Regions from separate parts of the Collibacillus ludicampi genome, predicted to be linked through region 4. Evidence: riboswitches for the same ligand, from Rfam matches in the RefSeq annotation. Region 4 holds a riboswitch; each other region holds the start of a gene.
What was found. Region 4 has a riboswitch for cyclic di-GMP ahead of DNHGIG_RS20535 (methyl-accepting chemotaxis protein). Riboswitches for the same ligand answer to the same signal wherever they lie in the genome.
Positions count from the first base shown of each region.

Region 1: it holds a riboswitch for cyclic di-GMP, as region 4 does, so the genes downstream of both, DNHGIG_RS05680 (hypothetical protein) here and DNHGIG_RS20535 (methyl-accepting chemotaxis protein) in region 4, are expected to answer to the same signal.
Region 2: it holds a riboswitch for cyclic di-GMP, as region 4 does, so the genes downstream of both, DNHGIG_RS05965 (DUF6042 family protein) here and DNHGIG_RS20535 (methyl-accepting chemotaxis protein) in region 4, are expected to answer to the same signal.
Region 3: it holds a riboswitch for cyclic di-GMP, as region 4 does, so the genes downstream of both, DNHGIG_RS16715 (hypothetical protein) here and DNHGIG_RS20535 (methyl-accepting chemotaxis protein) in region 4, are expected to answer to the same signal.

Region 1 covers NZ_BOQE01000001.1:1,120,469-1,128,749, reverse strand. The annotation lists gene DNHGIG_RS05695 (HlyD family secretion protein) at 73-726, shown strand; gene DNHGIG_RS05690 (DHA2 family efflux MFS transporter permease subunit) at 740-2,266, shown strand; gene DNHGIG_RS05685 (efflux RND transporter periplasmic adaptor subunit) at 2,312-3,712, shown strand; cyclic di-GMP riboswitch class I at 3,863-3,946, shown strand; gene DNHGIG_RS05680 (hypothetical protein) at 4,051-4,446, shown strand; cyclic di-GMP riboswitch class I at 4,891-4,974, shown strand; gene folE (GTP cyclohydrolase I FolE) at 5,071-5,640, shown strand; gene DNHGIG_RS05670 (6-carboxytetrahydropterin synthase) at 5,660-6,490, shown strand; gene DNHGIG_RS05665 (SDR family oxidoreductase) at 6,490-7,215, shown strand; gene DNHGIG_RS05660 (ATP-binding protein) at 7,234-8,214, shown strand; gene DNHGIG_RS05655 (alpha/beta hydrolase) at 8,215-8,281, shown strand, end outside.
Region 2 covers NZ_BOQE01000001.1:1,193,009-1,201,289, reverse strand. The annotation lists gene DNHGIG_RS05985 (methyl-accepting chemotaxis protein) at 1-1,114, opposite strand, end outside; gene DNHGIG_RS05980 (helix-turn-helix domain-containing protein) at 1,385-1,954, shown strand; gene DNHGIG_RS05975 (S-layer homology domain-containing protein) at 2,117-3,160, shown strand; gene DNHGIG_RS05970 (EAL domain-containing protein) at 3,279-5,192, shown strand; gene DNHGIG_RS05965 (DUF6042 family protein) at 5,419-5,862, opposite strand; cyclic di-GMP riboswitch class I at 5,874-5,957, opposite strand; gene DNHGIG_RS05960 (glycosyltransferase family 2 protein) at 6,183-7,193, shown strand; gene DNHGIG_RS05955 (GtrA family protein) at 7,217-7,624, shown strand; gene DNHGIG_RS05950 (ArnT family glycosyltransferase) at 7,661-8,281, shown strand, end outside.
Region 3 covers NZ_BOQE01000001.1:3,288,129-3,296,409, forward strand. The annotation lists gene DNHGIG_RS16685 (IS3 family transposase) at 1-181, opposite strand, end outside; gene DNHGIG_RS16690 (helix-turn-helix domain-containing protein) at 145-444, opposite strand; gene DNHGIG_RS21225 (DUF8602 domain-containing protein) at 562-654, shown strand; gene DNHGIG_RS16695 (hypothetical protein) at 889-1,083, opposite strand; gene DNHGIG_RS16700 (hypothetical protein) at 1,334-1,573, shown strand; gene DNHGIG_RS16705 (YolD-like family protein) at 1,639-1,965, shown strand; gene DNHGIG_RS21095 (SOS response-associated peptidase family protein) at 1,972-2,406, opposite strand; cyclic di-GMP riboswitch class I at 2,409-2,492, shown strand; gene DNHGIG_RS16715 (hypothetical protein) at 2,695-3,000, shown strand; gene DNHGIG_RS16720 (hypothetical protein) at 3,935-4,231, opposite strand; gene DNHGIG_RS16725 (hypothetical protein) at 4,555-4,683, opposite strand; gene DNHGIG_RS16730 (hypothetical protein) at 5,803-6,000, opposite strand; gene DNHGIG_RS16735 (helix-turn-helix domain-containing protein) at 6,427-6,555, opposite strand; gene DNHGIG_RS21100 (helix-turn-helix domain-containing protein) at 6,869-7,042, opposite strand; gene DNHGIG_RS16740 (YifB family Mg chelatase-like AAA ATPase) at 7,131-8,186, opposite strand.
Region 4 covers NZ_BOQE01000002.1:25,358-33,638, reverse strand. The annotation lists gene DNHGIG_RS20540 (AbrB family transcriptional regulator) at 1-739, shown strand, start outside; gene DNHGIG_RS20535 (methyl-accepting chemotaxis protein) at 896-2,857, opposite strand; cyclic di-GMP riboswitch class I at 3,080-3,167, opposite strand; gene DNHGIG_RS20530 (hypothetical protein) at 4,713-5,336, opposite strand; gene DNHGIG_RS20525 (ATP-dependent DNA ligase) at 6,500-7,417, opposite strand; gene ku (non-homologous end joining protein Ku) at 7,568-8,281, shown strand, end outside.

The DNA.
Region 1 (8,281 bases), on a different contig from region 4:
TTTTTGTCATAAAATTTCGCACCCGAAATATTAGTAAGATCGAATAAATTGCGAAGGGAAGAGGAGAAACGCATGAATCGAAAAGTGATTTTATCCACGATTCTTGCAGCAATTGTTGTGGGGGGAGCAGGGATTGGAGGATATTACTGGTACCAGGCGACGCATTATGTGTCTACAGAAGACGCTCGCATTGACTGTGATCAGTACCGGGTGATGCCGCAGATTTCCGGCGAACTGACACAGATCATCATGAAGGAAGGACAATCCGTTCAGCAGAATGAAGCAGTTGCGCAACAAGATACTTCGAATCTGGATCCGAGCATGATGGATAAAGCGATCTTGCGCGCTCCGATTACGGGGACGATCGTCAAATGGTTTAACAAGGAGCATGAAGTGGTAACTCCCGGCCAAGCGGTCGCCATTGTCGAGAATTTGAACGACACGTATGTATCCGCGAATATTGAAGAGACGTATATTGACAAGATTCATCCCGGCCAGCCGGTGGATATCACGGTCGATGCGCTCAACGGTCTGAAGATGACAGGGACGGTTCGCAAAGTGGATCAAGCATCCAACTCCACGTTTTCCCTGTTGCCGGCTGTCAATACGAGCGGCAACTTCACGAAAGTGACACAGCGAGTCCGTGTGGAAATCGAATTAAACAAGCCCAAAGGCATAACGCTGATTCCGGGAACGAACGTCGAAGTGAAAATACATATCGCGTAAGGGGGATTGCGAAGTGGGAGCAACAGGACTACCTACGGCAACTCCGCCCGGCGAATCGGCCAGCGAACGCTGGCTGGCATTTGCAGCAGTCATCCTCGGAACGTTTGTTACTGTCCTGAATACAAGTTTGATCAATGTGGCCATTCCCAAATTGATCAACACATTCGGTTCAACCACGGATCGCATTCAATGGGTGATCACCGGTTATATGTTAGCTTCCGGTGTGATCATTCCGATCACAGGATTTATGGGGGAACGTTTTGGGTACAAAAAGTTCCTCATCCTGGCTCTGTCTGTTTTTCTCTTGGGCACTCTCCTCAGTGCGGTGGCGTGGAGCGATACATCGCTGATCTTCGCGCGGATCGTCGCGGGAATCGGCGGAGGGGTGATCGCGCCGATCAGTATGGCTCTCGTTTACAGACTGATGCCCCGCGAACAGATCGGGACGGCACTAGGCGTATGGGGCGTTTCCGTCATGGTGGCTCCGGCGATCGGACCCACGCTCAGCGGCTACCTGATTGAATGGATGGATTGGCGGTTTCTTTTTATCATCTGTATCCCCGTGATCGTGCTGGCCATTCTGATGGCCTGGCTTCTGTTAAAAGAGACGGAAACGGTCAAAGGGAAACCGTTTGACATTTGGGGATTCGTTTTTTCCGCCACATCGGCGGGCACCTTGTTGTATGCGTTGAGCAGCGGGCAGAAAGATGGATGGACTTCATTTGAAATCGTTTCTCTGATCTTCATTTCGATTGCGAGTTTCGCGCTGCTCGTTTGGGTGGAAACAGGAAAAGAACAACCGTTAATTCCGCTCGGCTTATTTAAAAATGTTACGTATACGTTGAGCGTAGTAGCCGCCAGTCTCGTAACGATCGGTTTATACGGTGGAGTCTTCCTGATGCCGATCTATTTGCAGAACATTCAAGGCATGGAAGCCATCGATACAGGTCTCTTGTTGATGCCGGCTTCGCTCATCATGGCGTTGACGATGATGATTGCCGGACGGCTGTTTGACAAGTTCGGCGCGATTCCATTGGGTCTGGCCGGGCTGTCGCTTTTGGCTGGAGGGACTTACGAACTCCATGCACTGACGGTTGATACCCCGCATAAATGGGTGCAGGCGGTCTATATCATCCGTTGTATCGGTATTGGATTATGTATGATGCCCTTGTCCACCGCGGGGATGAATGCGATCGCAGCCGTCGATCCGCGGCAAGTGGGCAATGCTTCCGCGCTCTCGAACGTGATCCGGCAGGTCGCATCCTCGTTTGGGATTGCGATTTTGACTATGATCATGCAAGACCGCGCCGCCATGTATGCGCGATACATCGCCGATGCGGTCACGGTGACTTCTTACGGTACGAATCCGGTCTTTCGGGGAACGCAAGGGTTATCCCAATTATCGGGACTTATCATGCAAGATGCGACGACGCGCGGCATCGCGGATGCTTTCTTGTTGTCGTCAATACCTGTCTTTCTGGCCATCCCTCTTGTCCTGTTTTTTAGAAAACCAGCACCCGCGAAGGCGAAGGGGCAGTAAAGGTCAGCAAATCATGGATCGTACGAAAAGGAAGGGAAGAGTCGAATGAGAAGAGTCACAATGGCGTTTGTACTCAGTACATGCTTGTTCGGAACGGCCGTCCTCTCGGGATGTGGCGCGAAAGAGGCTTTTCAACAGGATCAAGGGTCTCCTTTGTCTGTGGAAGTGGCAAAAGCAACAGCGGGATGGATCAGCAAGGGCCCTGTCTATACAGGTACGGTACAACCGGATCAAGAGGTGCAAATCGTCCCGAAAATCGCCGGAAAAATCACCTCCATTCCTGTTTCCGTCGGTTCGCGCGTGAAGGCTGGAGATACGCTGTTCACCTTGGATGACAGGGATCTTCGCAACGCCGTTGCCCGTGCACAGGCGGCTGTGGAAGCGGCACAGGCGGCCGTGCAAACGGCGGAAACGCAGCAGCAAGCTTCGGTGAATCAAGCGAACGGCGCGGCTGTTCAGGCGAAAAGCGGGGTGATCCAGGCGCAAAACGGCCTGACGCAAGCACAGAGCCAAGTGCAGCAGTTGGAAAATGCGTTGACCATCGCGAAACAAGCGTTGGATGACGCGACAACCAACAAGCAACGTTATGAACAATTGTACGCGCAAAATGCGGCCTCGAAGAAGGATTTGGAACAAGCGGAAACAACTTATGTCAATGCGCAAGCGAATTACCAAAGAGCGCAGGAACAATTGGATGCGGCCAAAGGGGCGCTCGCTACTGCGCAACAGGCGCTGGGGAACGCGAATGAGGGCTATCAGACGGCACAGCAACAGGTGGAGGTTGCGCAAAGCACGGCGGGCATCGAAGCGAGCCGCAAAGCTCTTGTTCAGGCACAGGTCAACTTGAAAACCGCGCAGGATCAGCTTGCCGATGCGACCGTCACCTCCCCGATCAACGGGATTATCGGTGTGAAAAACGCGGAGATCGGCGATATGGTCTCTCCGCAAATGCCTCAACCGGTTCTCGTGGTCGCCAACTTGGATACGGTGAAGATTCTCGTCTATGTACCGGCGAATGCAATCAACCATTTGAAAGTCGGCGATCCGGTCATGGTGAAGGCGGTCGCGCTCAACCAGTATTTCAAGGGTCAAGTGAAAAATATCAGTCCTCTCGATGAAAAAGGTAAAGGATATCCGGTGCTGATTTCCGTTCCCAACAAAGACCTGATCCTGAAATCAGGGATGGTGACGGAAGTGAATCTGCTCGCACCTGACGCGAAACAAGGAATCGTTATCCCAACGGCGGCAGTCGTGCAAGACAATGGCAAATCTTATGTCTATGTAGCGGATCACAATCAGGCTCGACGCAAAGAAGTGACCATCGCGCAACAGGAAGGATCCCAAACGCTGGTTACCAGCGGACTGAATGACGGTGACTCGGTGATCACCAGCCAACTCCCTCTGTTGAAAGACAATGCGCAGATTACCGTACAACAGAAAAGTTAACGGTTTTACAGAATGACAAGAACCCTGTGTTCCTATTGGATCACAGGGTTCTTGGTTTTACCTGGCGGTATTAGTCATCATCGAAACACTTGTATTTAGTAAAATTATGTAGAAAAATAGAGGTATATAATTCAATATTAACATCAAACCTTCCGATAATGGCAAACTTGGCGAAAGCCAGGGACGCAAAACTATAGGGGCTACGGTCAGTGACTATGCCAGCCAGTTACCGAAGAGGTGGAATAAAGAATTCCACCATGTTCAAGGTGGAATTCTTTATTTTTTTACGAAAGCAAATTGTACAGATCAAAATTAGAGAGAGAGGAAAATTTAAGACAATGGGGGAAAAGAGATACAAGAATCGTTCGATGGTACATCATTGTTGGACGCATTCGGAAGTTGCCTTCATAAAGGAAAATCTTCATCACATGTCGATCCGGCAACTTTCAATATCTCTAGGGCTTCCATTTTCAAGTGTTCGGCGAAAGGTTGATCAAATAAAAAAAGGGATTATAAAAACAGGTGAACATCTCAGCCGTACTCCGAAAACTGAGACGACATTCTCGGAAGTAATGTTTCTTTACTATCTTCGTCTCATGGCCCGTGAGTGTAAACAAAAAGGTGTAAAGCCCGATGTCTCTTCATTTCTTGATGAATATCGAAAATTAAAAGGGGAATTAGAAGCAACCCCTTTAGCAGAGAAGATCAAAGAACAGATACAATCGATTGGATAGTTCATTTAAAACCGCTTTTCAAGCGGTTTTTTCGTTCGTACTTATAACATTGATAAAAAAGATGCGGTAAGGATAACCGCGAGAAATATAAGAGATTGGATATGTTCAAAGCAATGGGGGATGGGACCCTATGGTTGTATTCTATAGTCTTTCGACAAAAAATGCAATAAATCGACAAAAAATAGCCTAAATATGTCGAAAAATGACGTTGTATTTCCAATGCGAACTGCACAAAAGAAATTCCGGTATATCATTCTAAGACACTTCGCGAGTCAAGCAGTCTCACAAATCTAGACAAGGAGAAATCGCTTTCAAAAAGCAGAAACCAAAATGATTTCCTGTTGCAACAATTTACTGCCAACGAGAATTTAATCGAAATTTGTAGAAACGTGTCGAATTCGAGGGGAATATGGTATAATAGCGAAAAAGTACTAAATTAAACCTTCCGATAAATGGCAAACCTGTCGAAAGCCAGGGACGCAAAACTAGAGGGGCTACGGTCAATGACTATGCCAGCCAGTTACCGAAGAGGTGGAATTTGGAAACCACCTTGAACAAGGTGGGTTTTTTATGCCTTCTTTATATTACAGAAATTTCCGATAAATAAAGGCGAGGTGTAAATACATGGCAACAATAACAAAACAGGAGCTTTTGGAACAACATATTCGATCGATCTTAGAATTGATAGGAGAAAACCCAAATCGAGAAGGACTTCTGGATACGCCCAAGCGGGTATCAAAAATGTACGCAGAAGTTTTCGGAGGAGTAGGGGTAGATCCCAAAACCGCCTTAACCACAACCTTCGAAGAAGAATACGAAGGAATGGTTGTAGTGAAAGACATCAGCTACTATACGTTTTGCGAACACCACCTTATACCTTTCTATGGTAAGGCGCACATCGGGTATATCCCTAATGGACGTGTGGTTGGACTCAGTAAGTTTGCCCGCTTGGTAGAGCTGACATCCAAACGTCCGCAAGTACAGGAACGAATGACACAACAAATCGCGGAGGCGATCACCGATGTTTTGAAACCCGAAGGGGTCATCGTGACATTAGAAGGAACCCATCTATGCATGTGTGCCCGAGGGGTGAAGAAGCCAGGAAGTGTCACAGTAACCACTGTAAAGAAAGGTATATTCCGTAAGAACGAGGCGTTGGTCCGTGAATTCGAGCAATCTTTAATCAGAGAGTAGTAGGAAAAGGAGGAGGAAAATGAAGATCTACATGTCTAGAAAACTATCCTTTTCCGCTACCCATGTTTATCGTGTCCCATCATGGAGTGATGAAGAAAATCGACGCGTGTTCGGACCCTGCAGCAATCCCAATGGCCACGGTCATGACTATACGCTAGAAGTGATGGTGAAAGGAGACGTCGATGAAAGATCAGGGATTGTCGTTAATATCACGGAGGTGGATCGTGTAGTCAAGCATCTAGTAAACGAAGAATTGGATGGAAGATTTTTAGATCGGGAACATCCCTATTTCCGTAAACACATTCCAACCACCGAAAATATCGTGAGCTATCTTTGGAACTCCTTACAAGGTAACATGCCCGATAGTGAATTACATAGAATTAGACTTTGGGAAAATCCATTTTTGTATTCCGAAAAGGAGGATGGGTCCATGGTGACGTTAACCCGGAAATATCATTTCTGTACGGCCCACCGTTTACATAGTGATAAACTCTCTGCGGAGGAAAATGTAAAGATCTTTGGTAAATGCAATAACCCTCATGGCCATGGACATAACTATTATCTCGATGTAACGGTAGCCGGCGAACCTGATCCAGTCACCGGTATGATTATCAATTTAGCAGAATTGGATCAAATCGTAGAGAGTATTGTTCTACAGAAGTTTGATCACAAACATTTGAACTTAGATACGGAAGAATTCAAAGAACTGAATCCTACTTCGGAGAATGTCGCAATCGTCATTTGGAAGCTTCTAGCGCCCCATCTTCCCAATCTGCATAAAATCGGTCTTTGGGAAACGGAGAAAAACTACTTTGAATACTTCGGATCAAAAAGAGGTGTTGAGGCCTAATGGATACAAAGCAGCTGCAAGGTAAAACGGTTGCCATTACGGGAGCAAGCCGTGGAATAGGGAAAGAAACAGCCATTCAACTCCGTAAGTTAGGGGCCAAGTTAATTATTGGAAGTAGAAACGAAAAAGAATTACATGATCTGGCCCATCAAATAGATACCGAGGGAGGAAGTGTTCTACCTGTCCCGCTCGATGTTACGGATGAATCCTCCGTTCAGAAGTTCGTAAGCGTTTCCCTTGAACACTTTGGGTCCGTCGATGCCTTAATCAATTGTGCCGGGGTAGGAATGTTCTCCAGCGTACTGGACTCATCCACCGAGGATTTTGATCAGATGATAAACGTTAATCTTCGTGGAACCTACCTCACCTGTAAATACTTCGGTAAGCACATGGTCGAACAAAGAAAAGGTCACATGATCAATCTCGTCTCGATCGCGGGAACCACAATTCTTCCAGGATGCGGGGGATATTCAGCTTCTAAATTCGGTATTTTGGGTTTGACGCGTGTCCTGCAAGCAGAATTACGTTCCAAGGGAGTCCAAGTAACCGCCGTCCTACCCGGTGCCGTGAACAGCAGCTTTTGGGATTCGATTGATCCGAAACCGGATGTATTAGCTATGATTCCTACCTCTGTACTTGCTCAACATCTCGTTTATATCCTTTGTCAGCCAAAAGGAGCTGTTATCGATGAAGTCACAATCATGCCTCCATTAGGTATTTTGTAATCAAAGGCGGTTGAATACGTGAGACGGTTATTCAAGAAGGTATTTCAAAGAAGTACCGAACAGAAACAATATTCACAGCCCCCACCTCTTGCTTCTGGTTTGACGTTGCATGATGTGAAACAAAGAGCTGTTATTGGATACCTTGCTCGACACATGGCACTACGGCTGAATTATGAGGGTGCAGATGAATTGTTCTATCTTGCATTCTCTAGACTTACCTTTGAAAACGAACCGATGAGTGTTGTCGATCGAGAGCTTCCTATCCATTTAGCCGGCTTATTATATTCATGGGTACAAAACAGAGAAAAGATTACGGAGCGACTGAAAGAGTTAAACCTTTCTTTGGATGTAGAGTCTTGTCTGATTGAAACGTATGAGAAGCTTAAAAAACAGATTAAGAGTGAAATGCCTGCTTTTGTACCTCTTTCTAATGAAGAGGAAGTGGTCGTTAATAAAAAAGAGCCTAAGGAAACCGAAGTCGAAGAACAAACGGAACTAAAGGAATGGAAAATCTATCGGGATGTCATGTATGCCGTGACGCAGAGAAAATTCCTCCTGATCTCCAAAGATGAAATCCCTCAATACAAGAAGGGTCGTATTCTCTGTGAAGGTGAGATCAAGAAGCGATCCGATATTCCAAAGTGTAGAAATCTCGCTCATAAAGCATTACAGGAGCTCTCGTTGAACGGAGTAAATGTGATGGGTTGGATATTGATGATCTCAGAAGCGATTACAAACATCCTGAAACATGCGGAAGAAGGAAGGATGACCTTAGTAGAGGACAACGGGGTGATCCGTGTCATTGTGGAAGATAAGGGTCCTGGTTTTTCTCTGAAAGACCTTCCCAATATGACATTATTGGCGGGGTATTCCACAAAGAAATCTTTAGGACAAGGGTTTACATTGATGATGAAAATGGCCAAACAAGTTCTTCTTTATACATCACCCAAAGGTTCAACCATCGTACTGATTATGAACAAGAAAGAGGGTGAATCGTAGATGCATTCCATTGAGGACAGACAAATCAATCCCACCGCAATCGACAAAACCTTATTTACCGCCAGAT
Region 2 (8,281 bases), on a different contig from region 4:
TCAATTCGATGGAAGAAGCAGCCACATGGTCAGCCGTTTCTCGCACCTGGTTGATGATTGTGCGCAGAGACTCACTCATGTGATTGAAGCTTTCGGCCAATTGGTCAAATTCATGATTCGACCGGATTTGGATCGTTTCGGTAAGATCCCCTTGACGGATTCTCTCCGCCGCATCGTTTAGTTCTCTGAAGCGGCTTGTGATGGAGCGAATGATCAGCCAGACGATGATGGCACCGACGAGCAGGGAAAGAACGATGACAATCATGGTAGTATGTAAGATGGAAGAAGCGGCTGTATCGATTTCATCCGCATTCCATGAGGCGACAATCTTCCACCCCGTGGTTTCGTTGGTGATGAAATCAATGTACTTGCTCTGACCATCAACGACATCATGAATCGCACCGGCATCCTGTTTGGACAACGCTTCCGCCTCATAGCCTTTCGCTTCCGTACCGGGCTTCATCGTAGGATGGACAATCACTTTGCTCGTCTTAGCCAATAAGTATACAAAACCCTTTTGTCCGATTTTTACCTGATTGACGACGTCGGATAAGTATTGCAATTTCAAGTCAAGCGCGACAACCCCCGCTCCGTTTTGCAACGTTTTCGCGATGGTCACTGTCATTTGGCCGGTGCTGGCAGCCACATAAGGTTCTGTGATGATGATATTCCCCTTTTGGCTCATGGCCTGCTGATACCAAGGGCGTTTGCGGGGATCATACCCGGCAGGAAGGGAGAGTTTCGGGGATTGAATAAATTCTCCGGTGGATGTTCCCACATAGATTGATTGTAGTTCCGGATGGAGTTTAGCATAGGCGTCCAGTTGTTCTCTCACAGGCAGATGGTCTTTACTGTCGAGTTCTTCCTGATTCACTCTCTGTGAAAAGTAATCGATATCGAGCATTTTCGCCTGGATCACTTGGTCGATCGTTTGATTGATCAGCTGCACGTTCTCGTCAGCGGCTTGTTGAATTTCGACTGCGACTTTGGTTTTCGCTGTCTGATAGGAGACCCAACCGATGATCATGCTGGGAATGATTAAAATAATTGCAAAAGACAGGAGCAGTTTCTTTTTTACATTGAATGAAAACCATCCCTTTACCCCTTCTTTCAATGCTGATACCTCCTCGCTCAAATCATTCAATTATTAAATAGTAAAACATTACAATTATATAAAAAAACAAGAGAAAAGTAAGCCCAATCCCCAACGGTTCATGTCAAATGAAAACCGATGGAAATTTCATGCCTAAACGAAAAAAGATGAGAAAAGCCCTGCGCAAGCTGCAGGTGGTATCCTGATTTTTTCGAAAATTCATCACTAATCGTCTCAAACGAGAAGGACATAAGGGATGGATCTCGAATTCAATCAGAGAGGTGAGGACGCATGGGGAACGTGGAATTTGAACGGTTCTGGACGTCTAAGGAAGTGTGTAACACCTTTCGAATCACGGGGAGCACGTTGCGAAAATGGTGCTTGCAACTGGAAGCTCTGGGCTACGCGTTCAGCCGCAATGATAACAATCAGCGACTCTTCAAGGCGGCCGATCGCGAAGTTCTTCAACAGCTCAAATGGGATCTCGATGCCGGATTCCCTCTTGAGAACGCGGCGAAGTCAGTTTTGGCAAGACTCGGACGCGTGCCTCGAACGGATGCCGTTCCTAGTGAAACAAGCATTGTCTCCTCGGAAACACACACAATGGCGCTCGCGGAAGACGTGAAGCAACAGCTATTTGACGAGTTTCGCAAAATTGTGCGGGAGGAAGTCAGGGAGGAACATAAACGATTCAGTCAGGATTTCGCGCCGATCCAAGCCCATATGACAAAGCTCAATGAGTTGCTTCAAACCATGCAAGAAGAAATAGCGGCCACCCATGATCTTCTTGCCGCATGGGAAGAAGCTGACTCGAAAAAGAATCAATCGTGGTGGAAACGATGGTTCGGGAACAAATCATAACTACACGCATATATGGGGATTACACAGATTTTTGATCATAAATCCTCCTGTCTCACCGGCAGGAGGATTTATTTTTGGATAAAAAATTACCAAAGTACCCTATTAAATGAGATTTCATTTTCGTAACTTTTAGTAGAAATCAAAATGATGAGGTGATTGAGCATGAAAAAAACGCTGACTGCATTATCGTTACTTTCCACTCTTTCTTTAAGCGCCGTCCCCGCGTTCGCGCAAAGCAACGGCAAGATTGTGACTACAGGGAAAGGGAACGCGCACCAAAACATCATTATCAATTTGAAACAAGTAACGAATACGGTTGATTTGGATGATATTCAAGGACATTGGGCAGAAAAATACATAAAAGACCTCGTGAAAAAAGGAATTCTGTCCGGTCGGGGCAATCATAAATTCGTACCGAATGGCCTGGTCACACGTGCTGAATTCGCAACAATGCTTGCGAGATATTTCAACTTGGAAACGCAATCGACCACGCAAGATTTCGAAGATGTACCGAAAGACTCTTGGGAATTCAAGTATGTAGAAGCGACAAAAGATTACTTTGATGCGTATCGTACTTTGGATGGCGGTCTTGTATTCAAACCGAACGATGGTGCAAAGCGTCAAGACGTAACGGTTGCGTTGGTCAAAGTATTACTGAAATTAAATCCTAGTCTTCAATTAATGGATGCTGACGCGGCGGATCAACTCTTGAAAGAAAACTTCCCGAAAGATGAAAATCAAATTGCCCCGGCTCTTCGTCAGTATGTGGCTACGGCCGTGAAATATGATCTGATTCACGGATACGGGGATGGCACATTCGGGCCCAATCGTGTTCTCAACCGCGCAGAAGCGGCAACCTTGCTTGACCGTTTGCAAGAGAACAGCGTAGTTGTTGTGGGCGATCAAACAGGAACAAGCACATCAACGACAAATACAAACACGAATACAAATACAAATACTGCAAGCAACACGACGACCGGCAGCACGGAAACGCAATCCTCTACATCCGGCAGTATCCAGACCCAAAATAACACAACTGTCACGATCACACCTTCTGCGAATACAGGATCTGCAAACAATACAACGGAGAACAGCGGATCCCAATCCACATCCGGAACTGTCCAATCGGGTAACGGGACTTCCACAAGCGGAACCACAACCGTAAACGGCAGTTCAACGGCTACCAGCACAACGAATACCCATTAATTTCGTGGACAAGACCGGGAGATGACCTTTATTCTCCCGGTCTTTTTCCTTGAGAAAGTGACGAAGTATAAGGTAAAATGTGAGTTTGAATCGATTTCTACTTCCGGGGGATGTTCGTGTGCTAGGAGTCAAAGAATTGTTGTTAAATGTTTTAATCATTCTTCTATCCATTCTGGTTTCCTCTCCGTTTACGAATAAAAAAAGTGAATCCTTCTGGTGTTCCGTTCTTTATTCATTAGCGACCATTTTTTGTATGTCGTTCCCGTTTCAGTTCAGTTCAGGCGTCTTCTATGATTTGCGGATTATACCGCTGCTGCTTGCCGTTTTTTATGGACGATTTCAGACAGGACTCATCGTTACTGCTGTCTTTTTCGTCTATCGCGTTTATTTGGGCGGGACGGGTCTTCAGTATACCCTTCTTATTTATTCCGTTGTCCTTGCCGTTTCGTTTTTCCTCTCCCGAAAATTTCAAGCGTATAGTAAGTTTAAGAAAATCCTTGTCCTGATGATTCTCGATTTGTTCCTGGCGATTTCAGGAGTTCTCCTCTCTTTTTACATGAAGAATAGTTATCATCTACCGAATGCTCTTCCTGTTGAATTTATGTTCGCGTATCTTGTACTAAACGCTCTAGGAATGTGGATGTCTGCTTATCTGATTGAAACACTCAAAGAACGGAATCAAGATCGGATGAAGGTCAATCATCTGGCCTATCACGATTCATTAACGGATCTCCCGAATCGGACTTTATTTTTTTCGGAATTAAAGAATGCGATCGATCAGGCTGAAAAAAATAACCAGGTACTAGCCGTCATGTATCTGGATTTGGACCGTTTCAAGTATGTCAATGACACCTTTGGTCACCATGTGGGAGATGAATTGATTCAGCAATTCTCCATGAGGGTAGTCAAATGTATTCGAGATACCGACCTCGTAGCCCGCATGGGTGGAGATGAGTTCACTCTTCTGTTAAAAGACATAAAATCTACGGATTGCGCTCTGAATATCGCGAGACGTATCATTGGATCCTTTGAGGAACCCATAACGCTGACGAATCAAGAGCTTTTTGTAACCACAAGTATTGGAATCGCCTTTTTTCCGAAAGACGGCACAGATGCTCAGACTCTAGTAAAAAACGCCGATACCGCTATGTATAAAGCCAAGGAAAAAGGAAGAAATCATTATCAGCTCTATGAATCCACTCTGACCCAGCATGTATCGAAAAAGCTGATTTTAGAAAGCTCCTTTCGAAAGGCATTGGAACAACATCAATTCTTTTTACTCTATCAACCGAAAGCGGATATTCACTCGAACAGGATTATCGGCGTGGAAGCATTACTCCGCTGGAAACACCCTGAACTTGGAGAGGTACCCCCTGCTGAGTTCATCACTCTGGCTGAAGAAACAGGATTCATTCATTCGATAGGAAAGTGGGTCTTATATACCGCCTGCAATCAAAACAAAAGCTGGCAGGATAAGGGGTTGCCGCGAATTCCTATCGGCGTCAATTTGTCTATGCATCAGTTTCAACGGGATGATTTGGTGGGAACCATTCAGTCCGTGCTCAAGCAAACGGGGCTCGCTCCCCAATGGCTTGAGTTAGAGATCACGGAAAGTGCGATCATGAATAATCCGGAAGAGGGTGCAAAAAAGATCAAACAAATGAAGGAATTAGGGATTCACCTTTCCATCGATGATTTTGGCACTGGGTACTCTTCATTAACGAGTTTAAAACGTTTTCCCGTAGACACATTGAAAATTGACCAGTCTTTTATTCGGGAATTGACGACCGATCCAAAGGATGCGGCGATCACGAGAGCGATCATCACTTTAGGGCGTTCCCTTAACTTGAAGGTAATTGCGGAAGGTGTGGAGAATGAGGAGCAGCTTGCCTTCTTGCGGAACCAGGACTGTCATGCACTGCAAGGTTACTTGTTCAGCCACCCTCTGACAGCACATGAATTTGAACAGCTGCTAAAGAATCATACGAACCGTAATGTTTTGATTCACACGCATCCTCATGTAGAAGTTTGATCGGGCTGTCCCGCTGAGAATCCCTTAATTCAATCGCTTGTAGAATCGTATCCCGAAGATGAGGACAGACGTTGCAGTCACCCGCTTACGGCGTCGATCACTTGCATCAGAGAAAATCCCCGAAGCAGGCGGCCAACCGATCTTTCGGAGGATTTTCTCTTTCTTATTTTCTGCGAATTCAATCGTACAGCATTTTCTCACTGACCACCCATAGAATGTGTAGGCTTTAACTTCTTGTGCGTATCGCCTCTAATATCTGTATTTCTCTTCGCGTTAGATTGAGGACGTTTTCTGGACTCGGTATGCAGCCGCAATCGATCAGAGCCAATCTCGTTTTATCCTCGCATGTAATTTTACGTAGCAACCCAAAACGAATGATAAGATCCAACAGCTCTTCTACTGTCTCAGGATACGAATAGCCTGAGCGCTCATAGATCAAGCGCAATTCAGCTTCTCTTCGGTTTACCAAGTCTTTATCTTTTTGAAAAACGAGATGTCTCTTCAAGTATGAAACGACTTCCTCAAGATTTTGTTTATGAGTAGCTGCTTGGATGAGCAACGGGTATACGATCATTCCATCTAACGGAAGAAAGCGCATCCATTGAGCTTTAAATAACACGTCTGATACGAGACTCCAGGAGTTTTGCTTCGGAATTATCGTACTGCTCATTTCTTCATCCCTTCGGTAACTGGCTGGCGTAGTCATAGACCGTAGCCCCTGTAGCTTTGCGTCCTTGGCTTTCGCCAAGTTTGCCATTATCGGAGGTTTAGTATTTGTATTATAATTCATATTCCCTCATTTTTCTACAAAAATTGACAAAGTTCAAGTGTTCGGTTAAAAGTGGGACATTGAACCTTGCCGATCGTTATGTTATCTTGTACTGAGAGGAATCAGGAACATGCGACTCTGTTCTCCCGCGGGATGCGGCGAGGGGCAGAGTCGATCTTGTGTAAGAATCGATATTGAATGCAAACAGAGAGGGAATGCACATGAACAAACGCAAACTGATCTCCGTTGTGATTCCTGCGTACAATGAGGAACTCGTGATTCGGGAAACGCATAAGCGTTTGTCGACCGTGTGTTCCATATCGGGATATGATTACGAACTGATTTATGTCAATGACGGCTCGCGTGACCGTACCGAAGAGATCTTGCGGGAATTGGCGTTCCACGACTCCCATGTCCGCGTGCTGAGCTTTTCCCGCAATTTTGGCCATCAAGTGGCCGTGACGGCGGGCATCGAACACGCGTCAGGGGATGCGGTGGTGCTGATCGATGCGGATTTGCAAGATCCGCCGGAGTTGATCCTTGATTTTATCACCAAATGGGAAGAGGGCTATGATGTCGTTTATGCGGTACGAAAAAGCCGCGCCGGTGAAACCTGGTTTAAAAAGGTGACGGCCAAACTGTTTTACCGGATTCTTCAAAGACTGATCGATATCCAGATCCCCCTGGATACGGGTGACTTTCGTTTGATGAGCCGGCGCGTGGTGGACAGCTTAAATGCGATGCCGGAAAAACATCGCTTCGTCCGCGGACTGGTGTCCTGGATTGGTTTCAAACAGGTGGGCATCGAGTACGAACGGCAAGAACGGTTTGCCGGCGAAACGAAATACCCATTGCGAAAAATGTTGCGTTTCGCTTTTGACGGCATCACATCCTTTTCCTTTAAACCCCTGCAATTGGCAGGCATTTTAGGGCTTTATTCGGCGGGGATCGGCTTCATTGGCATCCTGATCATTCTGTATATGCGCTTGTTCACCCATTCAACCGTACAAGGTTGGTCTTCCTTGATGGTCGTCGTTCTGTTCTTAGGTGGTATTCAACTGTTGATCCTCGGCATGATGGGGGAGTATATCGGGCGGATGTACGATGAGGTACGGAGGCGTCCGTTGTATATCTTGGAGGAGAAAATTGGCTTTCCGGGGGGGACGGTACAGACCCATCAGGATCGGGAGCTGTCACAAAGGCATGATGATTACTTCCCGGCACGATCATAGCTCCGATACAAAGGTGGATCACAGTGAATCTTTCATTCGCGAAAAGAGAACAGTGCCTTCAGTTTTTCCGGTTTTGTCTCATCGGTCTTGTGAATACGTCTGTAAGCTACATCAATTATTACCTGTTCATTCGTATCGGGATAGGGATGGCTGTGAGTTATGCGCTCGCTTATCTTGTCGGAATGATCAGTTCCCTCCTCTTCAATGCGTCCTGGACGTTTGCAGTTCGGCGGATCCATTGGAATATGACGGTGAAGTTTGTGCTGGCAAATCTCTTGGTGGCCGCATGTGGCGAGTGGCTCTTGCGGCCGGTTGTTTACCAACTCCATATTCCCGTCCAATATGCCCAGCTTTTCACGCTGATCCCCACGACCGTACTGAATTTCATGTTGAGCCGGTTTTGGGTGTTTCGCGTTCGTGCCATGGCGTAGTCTGTGTTCGTGTGAGAGGGCATGCAGGAGGTTGCCATGTTAAAAAATTCTCGCTCGCTCAAGTGGTTGCTTGCGATTCTCGTTCTCGGAACGGGGATTCGTCTGGCATGGATCTATTATGTAAATACACAACCGATTTCCGACTTTAAACATTACCATGATCTTGCGCTCTCTTTGTTGCATAACGGCACGTATACGATGCCTGAAGGGCTCGATTATATCAAAGAGAGCACGCCGTTTATCAAGCAAGGGGTATCCTATCCGAGCGCGTTCCGCCCTCCCGGATATCCTTTTTTTCTTGTTTTGGTTTATTCTTTGGATCCGTCCATTCTCGCCGCCAAAATCGCCAATGTACTTTTGAGTCTCGTATGGATCGTCTGCGCTTATCTGCTCGTTCGCCGCTATTTCAATGAACGCACTGGATTGTGGGCCGCGCTTCTCACGGCTGTTTTTCCGCCTGCCGTCAGTTATACAAGCCTTTTGAGCACGGAGATTCTTGCGGTTACCTTAATCCTCGTGATTTTGTGTTTTTTCGCCTATCGTACAGGAGGACGGTGGAATCCGTTACTCTTAGGAACGTTTATGGGCATGTTAAGTCTGGTCAAACCTCAATACGCAGTTTTTCCCGCCCTATACGCGTGTATGTTGTGGTGGGAG
Region 3 (8,281 bases), on a different contig from region 4:
GAATTTTCTCCTTAAGCTCTTCGTCTTTATGGGGTTGTTGTTGGCGCTTTACATATTTGTAGTACCCACTACGAGAGATCTGTAGAAACTTACATAACTCATCAATGGAATATTTACCATGAAGGGCTTTCACAATCTGATGTTTTACCGATACACCTCCCGTTTCAAGATCTCTAACCACTTTTTTAAGACATCATTCTCCATTTCCAAACGACGTACATACCGCTCCTGATCTACATATTCCTTCCGTCTCCCCCTATGTTCCAGAAGACCGTATTCTCCTTCTTCCCGATACTTCTTCATCCATACCTTTAAACGACCAACATCCTCAATTCCTAATAACTCCGCCACTTGTTTCTTGGTCTTACCTTGTAATCTCATCTCCACCGCTTGCTTTTTTAACTCAAAACTATATGTCTTAAATTTCTGTCCCTTTTTTGCCATAACAAAGATGCACCCCCTAAAGTATTATGGATGTTCCCTAGGGGTTTTTCCACTGTCTACTTTAAGGGGTGCACACTAACCTTCGGGTGCTTTTTCTTTTGCATTGAGGTGATCATCATGCCGCAACGACAACAGAAACCATGCGCTCATATCGGATGCCCGAACCTCACAAGAGAGCGATACTGTGAGCATCACAAGCAACAGGCATGAATTTGTATATATCAAGACGAGAGGCTGAATCTGAGGTTGAGAGACGTGAGCGAGAGGCTGAGCCAGAGAGACGTCGCCGTACCACAGGTCGTCGGTGATCGAGAGTCAGAGAAGAGATTTTCCGGCCTAGCCGGGACTCCTACATATTCTCCAATCTCCCCACCGCCTCCGCCTCAAGCATCGGCGGCATGTACGGTGCCCTCTTAATTTGCCCCTTCTCCTTATACTCCACCATCACACCCACAGTCGCCATTCCTTTTTATGTAACTGCCTCCTTAAGGCGACCATCTCTTCCGAGATTCTTCCCTTCACAGATTTAAATATTCCATGTGTCCAGGGTTGCGAAGTCTTCATCTCTCGCTCGATCATCTTCAACATCAGCTCTCGAAGCAAGAACTCGCGGATCAATTCAGTTGCGCGTACTTCCATTATGATCACCTATAACGAGAACGTATGTTCTTATTATAGTGTTCTGATCTGCGAATGAAAATACAAAACCCTAGCGTGTAGCTGAGGAACATATACTGCCTTGTGAGGTGATCGTGAGGATAATTTACAAATAATAGGCAAAAGTTTAGTCATTCACCCATGTACACACGTAATATGTTAGTGGTATTACACTGGGCGTATGTGCTTGAGTAAACTGAACTTCACCGGAAATGAGGGGAGAGTCGTAATTGTGGATATGAAAGCCCTCTACGACCCACAATTCGTTATTAATGCAGGATGCGCACCTTATGGCCCTCCCGGCCCACCAGGACCAAAGAGGATGGGGATACAAGAGCCAATTGGTACTCAGGGTCCTCCAGGACGACAAGTACCTGCCATACCTGGTGTACCTGCCATACCTGGTGTACCTGCCATACCTGGTGTACCTGCCATACCCTTCTGGACATACTGGATCTACTGGACCTATTGAAGACTTTTATTTCCCAACCTCATATAATAAGAACATACGTTCTTGTTTTGGGGAGGGAAAACAACATGCGAATAATCGACGGAAACATCTTCGAATCCATGCGCATCATTCTTCCGGAACATCGTGCGACCATGCGGCGTTTGGAAAAGGAAGCAAAAGGGCAGCCGCGACCTGTCTTAGATGAACAAAAGATTGAGGAGATGTCGCGTGTACTTACCGATGCAATCCAGGATTCAAGACCCGTTAAGGTAACAATGTATAATCCGTTCGGGCATGAACTGGTGGTAATGGTCCCAGAGAAGATTGATTCGTATGCCAAGACATTGACGGGTAAGGATCTAGATGGAAATGTACGGTACATTCCACTGACAGACCTTATAGATGTAGAATGACCAACCTTACTCGGGTTGGTTTTCTTTTTCCTCACCCCTGTTAATAATACATTTATTTAACCTCTCTAAAATACACTCCACCGAATCGTTCTTCACATTCCCGACGAGTGGCGATACCGGATACGCTCTCATCTCCTCAGCAGGGTAGGGCACAAGCAATGACTGTAGTAACTTAACATCCTGCTTCTTCCGATCCATCCAGATCGCTTCATCTTCAGGCCGAAGAATCACCGGCATACGGTCGTGGATCTCGCCATCCTCCACATAGTCACTCCCCTGTGTGTCCAAGTGAAAGTGCACGTATGTACATTCGAACCAGCCGACCATCCCAAACAAGTTGCCACTACGAGGGCTTAGTCCTGCAACATAAAATAATAAGACTTGTATTTTGTCATATTTTGTAGAAAAATAGATGAAGAAAATTAATACTACTAAAATCAAACCTCCGATAATGGCAAACTTGGCGAAAGCCAGGGACGCAAAGCTATAGGGGCTACGGTCAATGACTATGCCAGCCAGTTACCGAAGAGGTGGAAAGAAGAATTCCGCCTTGTTCAAGTGATTTAAGCAGGGTGGAATTCTTTTTCTTTTTGAAAACCATTAGCATAGATCAAAATTAGAGAGAGGGAATTTAAAGCAATGGGGGAAAAGAGATACAAGAATCGTTCGATGGTACATCATTGTTGGACGCATTCGGAAGTTGCCTACATAAAGGAAAATCTTCCTCACATGTCGATCCGGCAACTTTCAATATCTCTAGGGCTTCCATTTTCTAGTGTTCGGCGCAAAGTTGATCAAATAAAAAAAGGGATTATAAAAACAGGTGAACATCTCAGCCGTAGTCCAAAAACTGAGACGACATTCTCGGAAGTGATGTTTCTTTACTATCTTCGTCTCATGGCTCGAGAATGTAAACAAAAAGGTATAAAACCAGATGTTTCTTCATTTCTTGAAGAATATCGAAATTTAAAAGATGAATTAGAAGCAACCCCCTTAGCAGAGAAGATCAAAGAAAAAATACAATCCAATGGATAATTCGTTTTAAACCGCTTTTTAGCGGTTTTTTCGTTCGTTTTATAAATAGAAAAAAATGCGGTAAAGATAACCGCGAAAAATATAGAGATGGGATATGTTCAAAGCAATAGGGGATGGGTGTCCCACTCTTGTATTTTATTACTTTTCGACAAAAAGCGCAATAAATCGACAATAATTTTTCTCCACGTTTGATCCACTAAGAAAATGAGATTGCTCATCAACTGTCTACGTACTTTAACAAACTCGTTGGCGACCATCTCCTTAAGAGTCTGGAACACACCACTTGGAAAGATGGAACACATCAAACATGCAAAGAAACCAGAAACTAGTTTAAGGGGCTTAAGAGGTACGATTGTCTTTTTTCGGGTCCAATACCTCCGGTAACACTAGACGGCTTCTTTATTCAAAATAAAAGGTTCCACCTGTATTGGAAGAACACTTTTTGTATACCAACATTACTATTAACTAACTATCTATAAGCCTGTTCAATAATCGCGTAAAACCCTTTGTCCGGTTTAAAAAACAACTCAATCGGTGCGCGATAATAATCCCTTAAATTAATTTCGGCCTGAAGAAAAACATTTCGGGAAACTTTGCTCGAATTTGCCCGCGATGATTATTCACCATCGTAGATGGAGTAGCGTTCGTTGGGCGTATCGTTGCGCTAGATCAAGCAGGTCTTCAAATGGCACTGATCCCCCCTGTTCTCATATTTCCTACATGTTCCATCGTCAACATCAGCTTTGCTGAACTTGATGATCTCTAACCTAGTTGGTCCCAGCTAGATACCACAAATTCCCTAAGGGAGAGATTTGAGTCCTTGGTAGATATATCCCTTCACCTATAAAGAGGTATTATTTATAAAAACAATGAATCTAATTAAATAAAAAAAGAGGAGTTAAAAAATTACTCCCCGTGAAAATGATTCAATTAACTAAAAAAATCGTCGTCTAAGAGCGAAGAGTAGGAAGAAGGGGATAAAGAAGAATGGGTTGAAAAAGGGTCTAAAAAATTGGACAGTCTCGTAATCCGGTTTCAACGAATGATCCGTGTATTTTACTTTCAGGTCTTCTGATTCACCAACGACTCCTGTCATTCTTCCACGAGGCATTGCAAGAACAATTCCGTCCGGACGAACTTCATGCAAGATACCATAATGTACTCCGTATGCCGAATGACATTCTACCCACTGTCCGAGAAGGCTTCTGCAATATGCTGGACTCACACTCATAGACTCACCTCCCAGAAATTAAATAGCCCAAATCAAGCTTCCTGGTTTGAGCAAACACCAAAAAAAGGGGATGAACTATATACAGTCATACCGCCCCTGTAGACGAATCTACAGAGGCGTTCAGGAGGAATTTTTTATTTCTGTATTTATGGAGATTAGTAGGTTCCAGGAATGAGCAGGATAAACAGCACGAAAATGATTAGGAATACTACTGCCCAACGAGTAAAACCACCGAATGTTCCGTACATGATACTGTCTCCTTTCTTTAAAAGAACTCCTTTAATACGGTACTCCAGTGAGAGAAACACCAAGGACATTACAATTTAGCACGAGTAAGGAGCTGCTGCTGCAGGAGCAGCACCAGAGTAACCTGGAACGAGCAAGAAGAATAAAACAAAGATGATCAGAAACACAACAGCCCAACGTGTGAATGGTCCGAAACATCCATCCATTGATTTTCCTCCTTTCCATCGAAATACTGATCTAGACCTTTTTAGTTACTAGTAAATTGGAACTGTCCTACAAACGGTGGTGTAAGTGGGAATTAAAAGAATGAACAATACAAAGATGATCAAGAAAACGACTGCCCAACGAGTGAAACCACCAAATACCCCATCCATTTTGATTCCCTCCTTTACCTTTTCAGCTATAACAGTTAATGCATGCAAAATGGCTCCCGAAACAGACAAGTATCATTGGCATCAAGTCTATTTTTGATAAATTACTTGAAAAATCAGCAGTAGCGGAAAGCTTGACCGCACGTTTTTGAAGTAGATTCATATAATTTAGTAATCCGGAAGGAATACCACTGCCCAACGGGTATAACCTCCACCTCCAATAAAAAGGCGCCTCCTAAACTCCCAAGAGGCGTCTTTTTATGCATATGATCTCACTCTAATTGTAGGGTATACTCCATGTTGGCAGCGTAAACAATCATAAGGGTTCCGTTATTTTAGACAGAGCAAATAAAGAAGTACCGACCGATTATGAGTAACGGGTCATAAGACATGTTAGACCGCTATATCCAGGATTTTAACGCCGACCTATAATTGACCCAGGCAAAAGAAATGACCCACTCCCGTCGAATATATCCCAAGATTTGGGGTGTCTCAATTGGGTTCGATTCCACACGCTCCCGCCAAATGTGAGAAGACTTGAGCCACAAGGGCTCAGGGCTTTTTGATTTCTCCTACGACCTCCTTGAAAAACGTTAGGGTAAGTCCGAGTTTCGGATATCAGGCGTTGGTTTTCAAGATCGACGTTACCATTTTTAACGCGTTTTAAACTTTCTCTCTGAATCACGTATTTCTTTATAATATCAACATTTTCTTTATGAGCTCTCACGCTCTTTTACTCCCTTACTACTCTTTGATTTGCAAACTGATTTGCACAGTTAAAATAGAAATAAGTCAATACTAACCTCACTATTTTTTAGATATTCATTTGTTTATTAGTCTTATTAGTCTTCATGACCTGTTTTCAGGTGAGTTCACCGCTGCCTTTCAAAAGACCTTCTGTGCAGGAAGGTTTTTTATTTTCTTAAAACGATCCAGAAAAAATTGTTTTATGAACTAAATAATTTGTACCTTTCCATTTGGTTGTCTCTTGAATTTTCTATTATCAAGGAGTAACGGGTCGTCGCCGCTCAACGGGTCATCGTCGCTCAACGGGTCATCGTCGCTCAACGGGTCATCGTCGCTCAACGGGTCATCGTCGCTCAACGGGTCATCGTCGCTCAACGGGTCATCGTCGCTCAACGGGTCACGCATGAAAAAGCCCCGTATACCCTTTTTAGGGCCGGGGCCTAGATGCAAATGTTTGTTGACACTAGGAAATGGCGGGTTGGGGTGGTTTGGCCATTTCACAGTAGGGAGCAGATCACACAGGATCTGGCCGAGATCATTCGAAGGGGCTGCGCCATCAACGTGATACGAGCCGGCAGACAGACGAGGACGCCGTTTATGGAGAAGATGGCACAGGCTTTGAGTAATAAAAAGCAAAAAATAGAAAGCCCGTAATGAGCCTTATTTATTGCCGAATTATGCACATAAGCCCGCGACATTCTTTTAATACATTATGATATAACCTTTTGAACTCCATGGTGCAGAACCTATTCGATTACCCAATGCAAAAAGGGTCTGAATCAAACTCAGCCTCTTTGGTGACGGTTGGGGACGAATTTGGGAATAAATTCGTTAAAAAGTCCTAATTGAGAGATTTATATATGTACTACACTTCACACGAATGTGCGGGGTTTGCTTTTCGAGCACCATTGTGTAGATGGTTTCATCGCATATTCCGAGATATTCAGCAATTTCCGCCACTGAGAGTTGTACGTTTCACGAGAATCATCTCCTTAGTTTGAAGGTGTTATTGGTTAATATTAAAAAGAAACGAACAAGCAGACAAGTCGCATCGACAATATACATCAACATAAAACCACCTCATTCGGGCTGAGGTGGTTTTATTTGGGACCGAATCGCTCCAGTGTTCATTTCCACTAGTGACCGAGAGGATTAACAGTACTGATCGGTGAAGAAATCTGATGTGTAAGAGACATGCTATATTGGCGGCTATATTCGCGCTGATAAAGCATGTCTGTTTATCTTTTTGGTGTGGTTGTTGTGTTTTTGTGCATTAGGAGTGAAGGATATTCTTTAAGTCAGGAACGTATCTACAGAGTGCTTCCTGATGCTCTTCTGACGGCCGGAACAGGTCTCTTTCCCAATTGTAGATGCTCCTAACGCTCACATCCAAAAGACTTGCTAATTCTTTCTGTGATATCCCTCTATCCTCTCTTGCCGTCCGCATTTTCTGGCCAAATGAGTAGGGATGGACCGGGCTCTCGTTTGCCAGTGGTGGGAATTCTTCCTTTCTGCTGATTTCAAAGGTGTTATCTTCATGGGCATGGATTCATTGCGGTGATCAGTTGAAAGCGCGTAGGAAAAGTAACGGTGGCGCGCGATCGCGAAATGGTCACCTCACCATCTTCAAGCGGTTGTCGTAACATCTCTATCGCTGATTTGCTGAACTCGGGCAGTTCATCAAGAAAGAGGACGCCTCCGTGTGCAAGTGAAACTTCTCCAGGTTTGGGGATCGAACCGCCGCCGATCAATCCAGTACCGGAGATTGTATGATGGGGTGCACGAAAAGGCCTGTTTGCAATGAGAGCTGATTTTTCTTTTAACAATCCTGCTGCCGAGTAGATTTTGGTTACTTCTAACGCTTCTTGAAAAGGAAGTGGGGGAAGGATTGTGGGGAGTCGGCGGGCCAGCATCGTTTTCCCGGATCCAGGCGGACCGATCAAGAGGATATTGTGTCCGCCGGCGGCAGCAATCTCGAGCGCACGCTTCACATGATACTGCCCGTGAACATCTGACATGTCTTCATGGGTAGGTGGCGAAGGGGCCACTGTCATAGAAGAAGGACGATAAACATTCGGCGATTCATTCTCCATTGCGCGACATGTGTCGCAGAGGTTCACCACAGGAATCACTTCGATTCCTTCAACCAAAGCGGCCTCTTCCGCGTTCATGATCGGTACAATGACTCGTTTCAGTCCATTTTCTCTTGCGGCCGCGACCATTGACAAAACCCCGTGCACAGGCCTCACCGTTCCGTCGAGAGAAAGCTCGCCAATGATTGCCGTTTTTTCAAGTTTGCGGGGATGGATTTGTCCGCTTGCAGTCAAGATCCCCACTGCCAAACAAAGATCGAATCCAGGGCCGTCTTTTCGCAGGTCTGCAGGTGCGAGATTGGACGTGATCCGCTGGATGGGGAATTCATATCCTGAATTCTTGATCAAGGAACGAACCCTTTCCTTTGCTTCCCGTACGGAAGACGAAGGCAAACCGACGAGTTCAAAGCAAGGGAGGCCGTTCGTAATATCAACTTCCACGCGAACAAGAAATCCTTGAATCCCTATGAGGGCGAGTCCATTCACATATGCATACATGAAGGAACCCCTCCTTACATGATGGTATGGAAAAGATTCTCTCTCAAATGGCAGAAATCCTGTTAAACACGTGTTTCAGTAAAAGAATTTTTCGG
Region 4 (8,281 bases):
AATCCTTGGATCGATACCAGGTGGACTGATCCAAATGGTTGCATTAAGCCATGAATTGAAAGAGACAAATGAAGCAATTGTAACTCTTATGCAAACCATACGTTTAATGTCTGTGATTTTTATCGTTCCGTTTCTCGTAGTCAACAGAATTCTTGTACATTCAAATGTGAATGACAGTATGGATTTGACAATGATATCAATCCATAATCTACAACTTTCATGGATTCATTATGCAATTTACTTCGTAATTGTAGTGATTGGTTGTTGGGGAGCGGTTAAACTTAATCTGCCAATTCCGTTTCTTTTGGGTTCAATGCTTGTCACTGCTTTACTTGTACTTGTAAATTTTCAAGCACCACAACTCCCCAAATGGATGACTTATCTCGCTCAATTATTTATAGGTACAACAATGGGACTATCGATGAATCTGAAATTTAATAAAAATTTGGGGTTATTAGTGTTACTCACCGGATTATCGAGTATTGGATTAATTGTTTTATCATTCTTGGCCGGTAAATTTATATCTTTCATTTATCCCGTTTCTCTTATAACAGCTTTTTTGAGTACTGCACCAGGCGGTATTGCAGAAATGGGAGTCACAGCAATGGAGGTTCATGCAAATTTATCCGTAATCTCGGCTTATCAACTATTTCGATTGTTTTTCATTTTATTTATTATTACCCCTTTTTTGAAGTGGTGGTTTCAGAGGAGAAGTCTTCATGAAGCTAATAAAGGTTAAATCAAGATCGTCATTGCCTTATAAGATTTCATAACAACGCCTCGTTCTTTTTTAAAAGAAAAATTATGCGCCTTTCATAAGGCGCATAATAAGGAAATATTACAATGTATTTATAACCAGATAGAAAATGTCGAAGTTAATGCGAAAAGCAGTATTTCACATTTTAAACCTTTCGACTGATTGCGATAACTCGATTGCTAATTTGGATAATGTAGACGCAGAAGCACTGATTTCTTCCATTGAGGCTAATTGTTCTTCAGCAGCCGCAGATACATTTTGGGTTCCTGAAGCAAATGTTATTGCTATTTCTTTTATATTTTCCATTACTTGAACAACCTTTTCTGAACCTGCTGCCATTTGCTGTACGGAAGCCGATATTTCTTGAATTTGATTGAACACATTAGATATAGATTGTTGAATCTGACTAAACGATTCATCAATCTTCTGTACGTTTTGAATCCCGTTAATAACCTCTTTTTCACCTTCCTCACTATCATGAATTACATCGTTGATTTCCTTTTGGATTGTGAGAATGACTTCTGAAATTTGTTGAGCAGATTGAGCGGACTGCTCCGCTAATAATCTTACTTCATTCGCAACAACTGCAAAACCTCGACCTTGTTCACCGGCTCTTGCTGCTTCAATAGCTGCATTCAATGCAAGAAGATTTGTCTGATCAGCTATATTGGTAATAATATCTACAATCTTCCCAATCTCAGCAGAATGAGAACTGAGACGTTTTACTGCTTGATTTGTCTTATCGACAATAGTACTGATAACATTCATTTCATTGACCGTTGTTTGGATCGCTCGATGCCCTTCTTGAACCACTGAATGAGCCTGTGATACGGATTCAGAAACATTTTGCGCGTTTGCAGCTATTTGTTGGATATCTATTACTAAGTTATTCACTGTTTGAGCTGTCTCTTCCGTATGCTGTGCTTGCTGCTCAGATCCTGTTGCTATTTCCTGTATGGTATATACAATATGCTCCGTTGCTTGGCTTGTTTGTTCTGCACTTGCGGATAATTCTTCTGATGAAGCCGCCAATTGACTAGATGTATCAGACACCCCTAATATAATAGACCGAAGCGATTCGACCATAGAATTGAAACTATGGCTTAATTTGCCTAATTCATCGTTGGATTTTATATCTATCGTTTCAGTTAGGTCTCCCTGACTTATTTTTTCTGACGCGTTGATTAATGTTTTCAACCGGAGGGTGATTGAGCGAATGAAATAATAAGCTAAAATTGCGCCCAGAACTACAGATATGGCAACTACTATAAATGTTGTATGATAGATTGGTTTTGCCGCATCAGTGACTTCATATGTATACATGGTACCCGCAATTTTCCAACCGGTTAGTTTATTTGTTGCGAAAAATAATTCTTTTGTAAGACCGTCGGAACCCATATACTCGAATATTCCAGATTCCTGTTGAAACATCGGATCTATTTGTTTAAATGAGGCAGATCCGGTTTTCAGAGTGGGATGAACAACAATTTTTTTATTTTGATCTACAATAAATGCATATCCTTTTTCTCCGATATTCGCAGTTTTCACTGCATTCATCAACGTTTCCAACTTGAGGTTCACTGCTATGACGCCAGATCCATCATAAATACTTCTCGCTATAGTGACGACGAATTCATTTGTAGAAGGATCTGGGAAGGGATTAGTAACTATAACTTTCCCCTTATTATCCATAGCCTGCTGATACCATAACATTTTTCTGGGATCAAAATTATTTGGTAACTTTAATTTAGGAGAATCAATAAAAGATCCATCTGAAGTTCCTATGAATATACTTTCCACTTCTGAATGAAGGGACTTATATTGATCTAGTAATCCTTTCATCTTATCATCTTGAATAGAGTTTGCTGATACTTGCCGAGATAGTAAATCAATATCTTGCATTTTAGAACCGATAATGAGGTCAACATTATGGTTAAGAAGAGCTACGTTTTCGTTCGCACTTCGTAATATCTCATCGCTCACCTTCGATTCTGCTGTTTTATAAGACAAAGAACCAATTACAAGGCTAGGAAAGAGTAAGATTACCAAAAAAATTAATATTAATTTGTTTTTGATACTAAAATGAATTTTATTCTTCACCCTAAACCCTTCCTTTCAGTTACCTTATTTAATCTGAAGTTGGTATTATTAGCTACATAGTGTTTCACCAACCTTCGTAATAAGATTTGTGAATGAAATTAAAATGGCAACCTCTTAAAATTTCAAGGTTGCCATATATATGAGAAAGAGACTTTTTTCCAAACCGGATTCAAAAATTGATAATCACAGATTTAGGATCAAAAGTTTCTCGCGCTATTATATAACGGCAACCCGGCGGTCATAGGCTTTACTTACCCGTAGACCCGTGGCTTTGCGTCCCAGCATTTCTACTGGTTTGCCCTTAATACTATTATATTTTAAATTGTTGGGAAGAGATTACCATATTTAAAATTATAATGTTATTTGTATAAGTTATTTGAATATCTTATGTATATTTAGTTAAGCCTGATATACTGTATAAAATGGTTTCTCGATCATTAGGGATTTAAGAAGGAGATCCTCTAGTGATATACACGAATAATAACACTATACTGAAGAAATACGAAGCAGGCTGTTCACAGAAAACAGCGCATTCCTCCCACGCCTAAATGCGTGGGAGGAATGCGCCATTTCTTCCACTCCTTTCTACATTGAGTGATTGTTGTTGAGATTCCTGATGGAACACCGATTGACCGATGTATTGGTGTCGTGCGGGCCTCTGACCATGCCGACCACAATGCGGCTTGCGTAATTGTAAGTCGAGCTGCCATCATACAGCCATACGCGGTGTAGCGTAAGCTATAACTGCAAGCCCACGGCTTTAGCCGTGTGGTTTATGACTTGAAACATTCTCCATGTCGGAATGAAGTGATAATAAGGATTGTGCTAGATATAATAATTTATTAATAAATAATCAATGTAGACTACACATTCACTTATTACAATGATTACTGGCGTTTGAATAGATCTCCCATATTCTCACATCAAAAACCACTAGTAAAAATATACTAGAGGAGCGTGGTATGAAGCAAAAGGAACTTGCGGAATGAAAAGGACAGCGCACAAACGTGATTAGTGATGGTTAAGAATACGAAAGATTGATCCATCATCATTCAACCTCCCGTACCTACTATAGACTCTTACGTTTTTAGACGTAGGGGTCTACTACTTTTTTGAGAAATCCTAAACATAACTGCGCCCGAACACGCTTTATCGAAACTTCGGGGGAAGACAAACCAATGAAAAAAAAGACGCAGTCGTAATGACCACGCCTTAATGAGGAGTCAGTGGTATTATTATATCTTACATTTGTGGATTAAAAATAGAATCTGACGTGAATAGTTGCAAAATTATTTTTAAAATTATAAAATATTGTTGCCATCCCGAATACCTTTATTTTGCCCCTATTTCTCAAATAGGGGGTTTCATTTCTTATCATGTCTATGAGGTAGAGAGTAAGTAGGAATAAGTCTGCAAGACTTACGTTAAAGTCTTTCCTCTATAAAAGATCATTACAGGTAAAAATTCAAAGTTAAGTACCCTCAATAGATCCTCTCAGAAGCCATATCCTACAAGGGATTTCCGGAAACTATCAAATTCAAAAAAACGACAGACCTCTTGCTAGATTTTGCTTTTCATACCGATCTGCCTTCATAAAAACGACAAATGAGCTTCACAAAAATTACATTCTAATTTTTGGCCTTCAGTAAAATGACAAATATCATTCAGCTATATGACAATCTGTATGCAAGAAAAAGACAAAAGGGGTACTCAGAAGCGAAAAAGACACAAAAAAGGGAGCACTCCCACATGGAAGTAGCTCCTTCTGATGTGTTCTATGGATTTTTAGGCACGCCAAAACACACCATCCGTGGAATGGTGTTCGAACCCAATTTTTGTTATTTGTTTTTTAAAATTAGAGTTGTGCTACCAGATCATCAATCGATGCTTGCAGGTAAGCACGCGGGTATTGCACCGGATCTCCGTTGGCTCGTTTTTGAGCCAGTGTAATTCCGACCAGCCGCGAAAGCTGGATCATTTGATTCTCGTCGATCCAGTTTTCTTGGCAATAGTCATAGATGAAGCGAATGCAGGTATTGATAAAACGCCTGGATTCTTGATGCACGACTCGGTATGTACGCTTCGTAGCTTCAAGCGAATCTTTTAGATATTTGGCGATCTTACCTTTTGTGTTGCGATGTTTCACCTGTTCTTCACTGGCCAAGACTTTCACGATCGGTTTAAAAATGAACGTCTCACCATTGGGGCCTACTTGAATCACATAAGTGATGACATCCTTGAGCAGTTCCAATTTACGCTTGATACGGCATAGGAACGAGCCCAGGTATCTCTTCATTGAAACTTTACTGTAGTGTGCTTTTGCGTCTTCATTGCGTAGTTGGTCCAGCACTTGCAAACCGAAGAGAATGACATCAGCTACGTGATGACGCACACACTTCGCCAAGATCGAAATAAACTCTTTGGGGATGCGAAAATAAGAGCCTTCCTTCGCACGTAGAGGAGCATAGTCCGCGATCATGTAAAAAGCTCCTTCAACGTGGTAGACGAGTCCGGCATCAACTAGGTACCGAAAGCCTGTCCAGATCGTTTGCCTGGGGATCTTGGACATACGGGACAGTTCGGAATCGTCCCTAGCGAATTCGCCGGTATCTCCGTCGCAGATGAAGTGTAAGAGGACATAGACCGCGATAGCACTCGCGGGGAGTTTAAGAGCAGGAAGTTTTTGACGATTGAAAGTGAAAAATTTAGGGCCATCAAAATGGTATTTTTTTATAGCCATTCTTGTGGCTTATTTGCCGAAAAAAGATTGCACAAAGCCAATCCCTGTGGTATTCTTCTAATTGAAACCACAAGGTTGATAACAAGCGCTCAACTGGTCTGCCAACCAAAGCGCTTTTTCTTTATTACTTTTTCGGCTTAAAGCCTTTCCTCCTTTCATGGGGGACTTTTTTTTTTGCTCTTAGCTTTTTAGTAGTTTTATTGTGATCTTGATCTTTTTTGGTTTTTTCTTTTTTCTCTCTATCTCTTAAAAAATAAAAAGCAGAGCGCCGATCTGTTCACCGTCGCCCTGCCTGATTTTTTTTATCGTCAGGAAGGAATTCAGAAGTTGATGTAGAAATATCTACATACAACTTAATAACCGACGGTGTGTGTCGGCTATATCTAAAGTCACCGTGGCGAGCGGTGGCTTTAATACTTTCTATTCGCTATGAATTTGCCAATTCCTTCTCGCTCTACGTTGAATTTTCATAGTTCGACAAAATGTTCCTTTCAGGAAATCAAGGATTGCCTTCAAAGAACATAAATTCATAAAGTTCATCATAAGGATGGGAAATATAGGGTTAAAAAACTCATATTAGCATAATATTTTGAATTATAATAATAACAATATATTCTTGATTGGTCGAAAGGGTGATCTGAATGCGAATTAGTGAAGCCTTTCTGCATATAATCCGTGAAGCGAATGGTGAAATCCATCATACACAATTCAGGAAATGGGAAGCGCAGCTTCATCAAGCGGGACTCATTGAATACGTTTGGAAAGGAGAAGAGGGGAGTAAGGATTGTTATATTCGTTTGACCGAAAAAGGTAGATCTCGACTACAAAAAATAAACGTATAGTACTAGCCCATATCTGTTTCTAAGATATGGGCTTTTGAGCATGAAAGGGAGATATTCTGTTTAAGATACCCATTTACAATCTTCCGGGTTCTTGTTAGGGAGAAATCTTTTAAAAGATGTGATCCGTAAATTGTGATTTTCTGTTCGCTCCAAATACTGAATTTCGCAACAAAGCAAAGGTTCTACCCATTGAACACCATTTCGATCTCTGAATGTGTGTATTTGCTTCGCGACTCCTAAAAAAGCTTCCTTTTCCTCTGGTTTAAAGCCAAACTCCACTGTGGCAACCGGCTTATACGAGATAGTTGGAAAATGAAGTCCGACAATGAGTCCGAAATTCGGTTTTAGACGGTATCCCAATATGACTGCATCGATCGTACGGAAATTCTTGATTTTAACCCACTCTGAGCTTCGTGTATCCAAAAAATACTGTGATCGTTTATGTTTCGCTACAATACCTTCCCAATGGTTTTGTTTCGTCCATTCCAAGAGCCAATCACCGATCTCATCGACAAAAAGGGTTGATGTGATCACATCGCTAGGCTCAATGATTTCCTGAAGAATTTGCTTTCGTGAGATCAGATCATTTTTTATGTGATCCGTACCAATCGAATAGAGGACATCAAAGGCGATTAATGTCGCCGGCATTTGCTCGCTTGCAACAGCGATTTTAGCCGGATCTGTTAAGCGACCGCGATAATTAAAGTCATCAAAGATGGTTCGTCCGTCCCGATAACAAACGCCTTCACAATCAATAATGGCTTCGTTAACCTTGATGGCATCTGCAGCTGCTTGGAACTCCGGAAACCTCTCTGTAATCCGGTTCCCATGCCGGGTGAAGACTTCGATCTTTCGACCTTGCTTATGTAGAAGGCATCTCCATCCATCTGCCTTTAGTTCATAAAAGTAATCTGGGTTTCTGAGATCGAACGTCTTCTGCATGGAAGCTAACATCGGTTTGATTGGTTGGAAAAGCACAAGCACACACCTCGCTTGTGTATTTTCCCATGTGGAGAAATTGAATTCTACAGGGGATGAATGGAAGGAAAACCAACGGACTTTAAACCATTCCCATGTTTTTATGCTTCGTTTTTTGGGAATTTTATGGATAAGAAATGGGGGATGGTTATGCGATCGATGTGGAAAGGAAGTATTAGTTTTGGGCTCGTCAATATCCCTGTGAGTTTGTACAAAGCCACGGAAGATCACTTCACAAGTTTCCGCAGTCTACATGAAGAGTGCCGAAGTCCGATCCAATATAAGAAATGGTGTCCCGTATGTAACCGCGAAATCTCAAACAATGAAATCATCCGTGGATACGAATATGCACCGGGAAACTACGTCGTTCTTACGGACGATGATTTGGAAAAATTGCCTTTACCGACCTTGCGGACGATCGAGATCCTGCATTTCACCAATAAAGATGACATTGATCCGATCTACTTCGAAAAAGCGTACTATATCGGGCCTGGCGAGTTTGGGGCGAAGCCATACAAACTCCTTCATGATGCGATGGATGCCACGGGAAAGATAGCAGTCGTGAAGGTAGCATTCCGTACAAGTGAACATTTGGCAGTGATTCGACTCCACAACCGGGGCCTTGTGTTGAATATGATTCATTATCCGGACGAAGTAAGGAAGGAAGAAGGAGTACCGGGGATCACGGAGATCGATCATATAGCGGTCAATGAAGATGAACTTGAGATGGCCAAAACGTTGATTGAGCAGATTAGTGAGGCCTTTCGTAATGACTACAAAAGTAACTATGAGGAAGCTCTTAAGCAGCTGATTCAAGCCAAAATACAGAACATCGAGATCGAGGAACCGGCTGCTCCCCGTGCG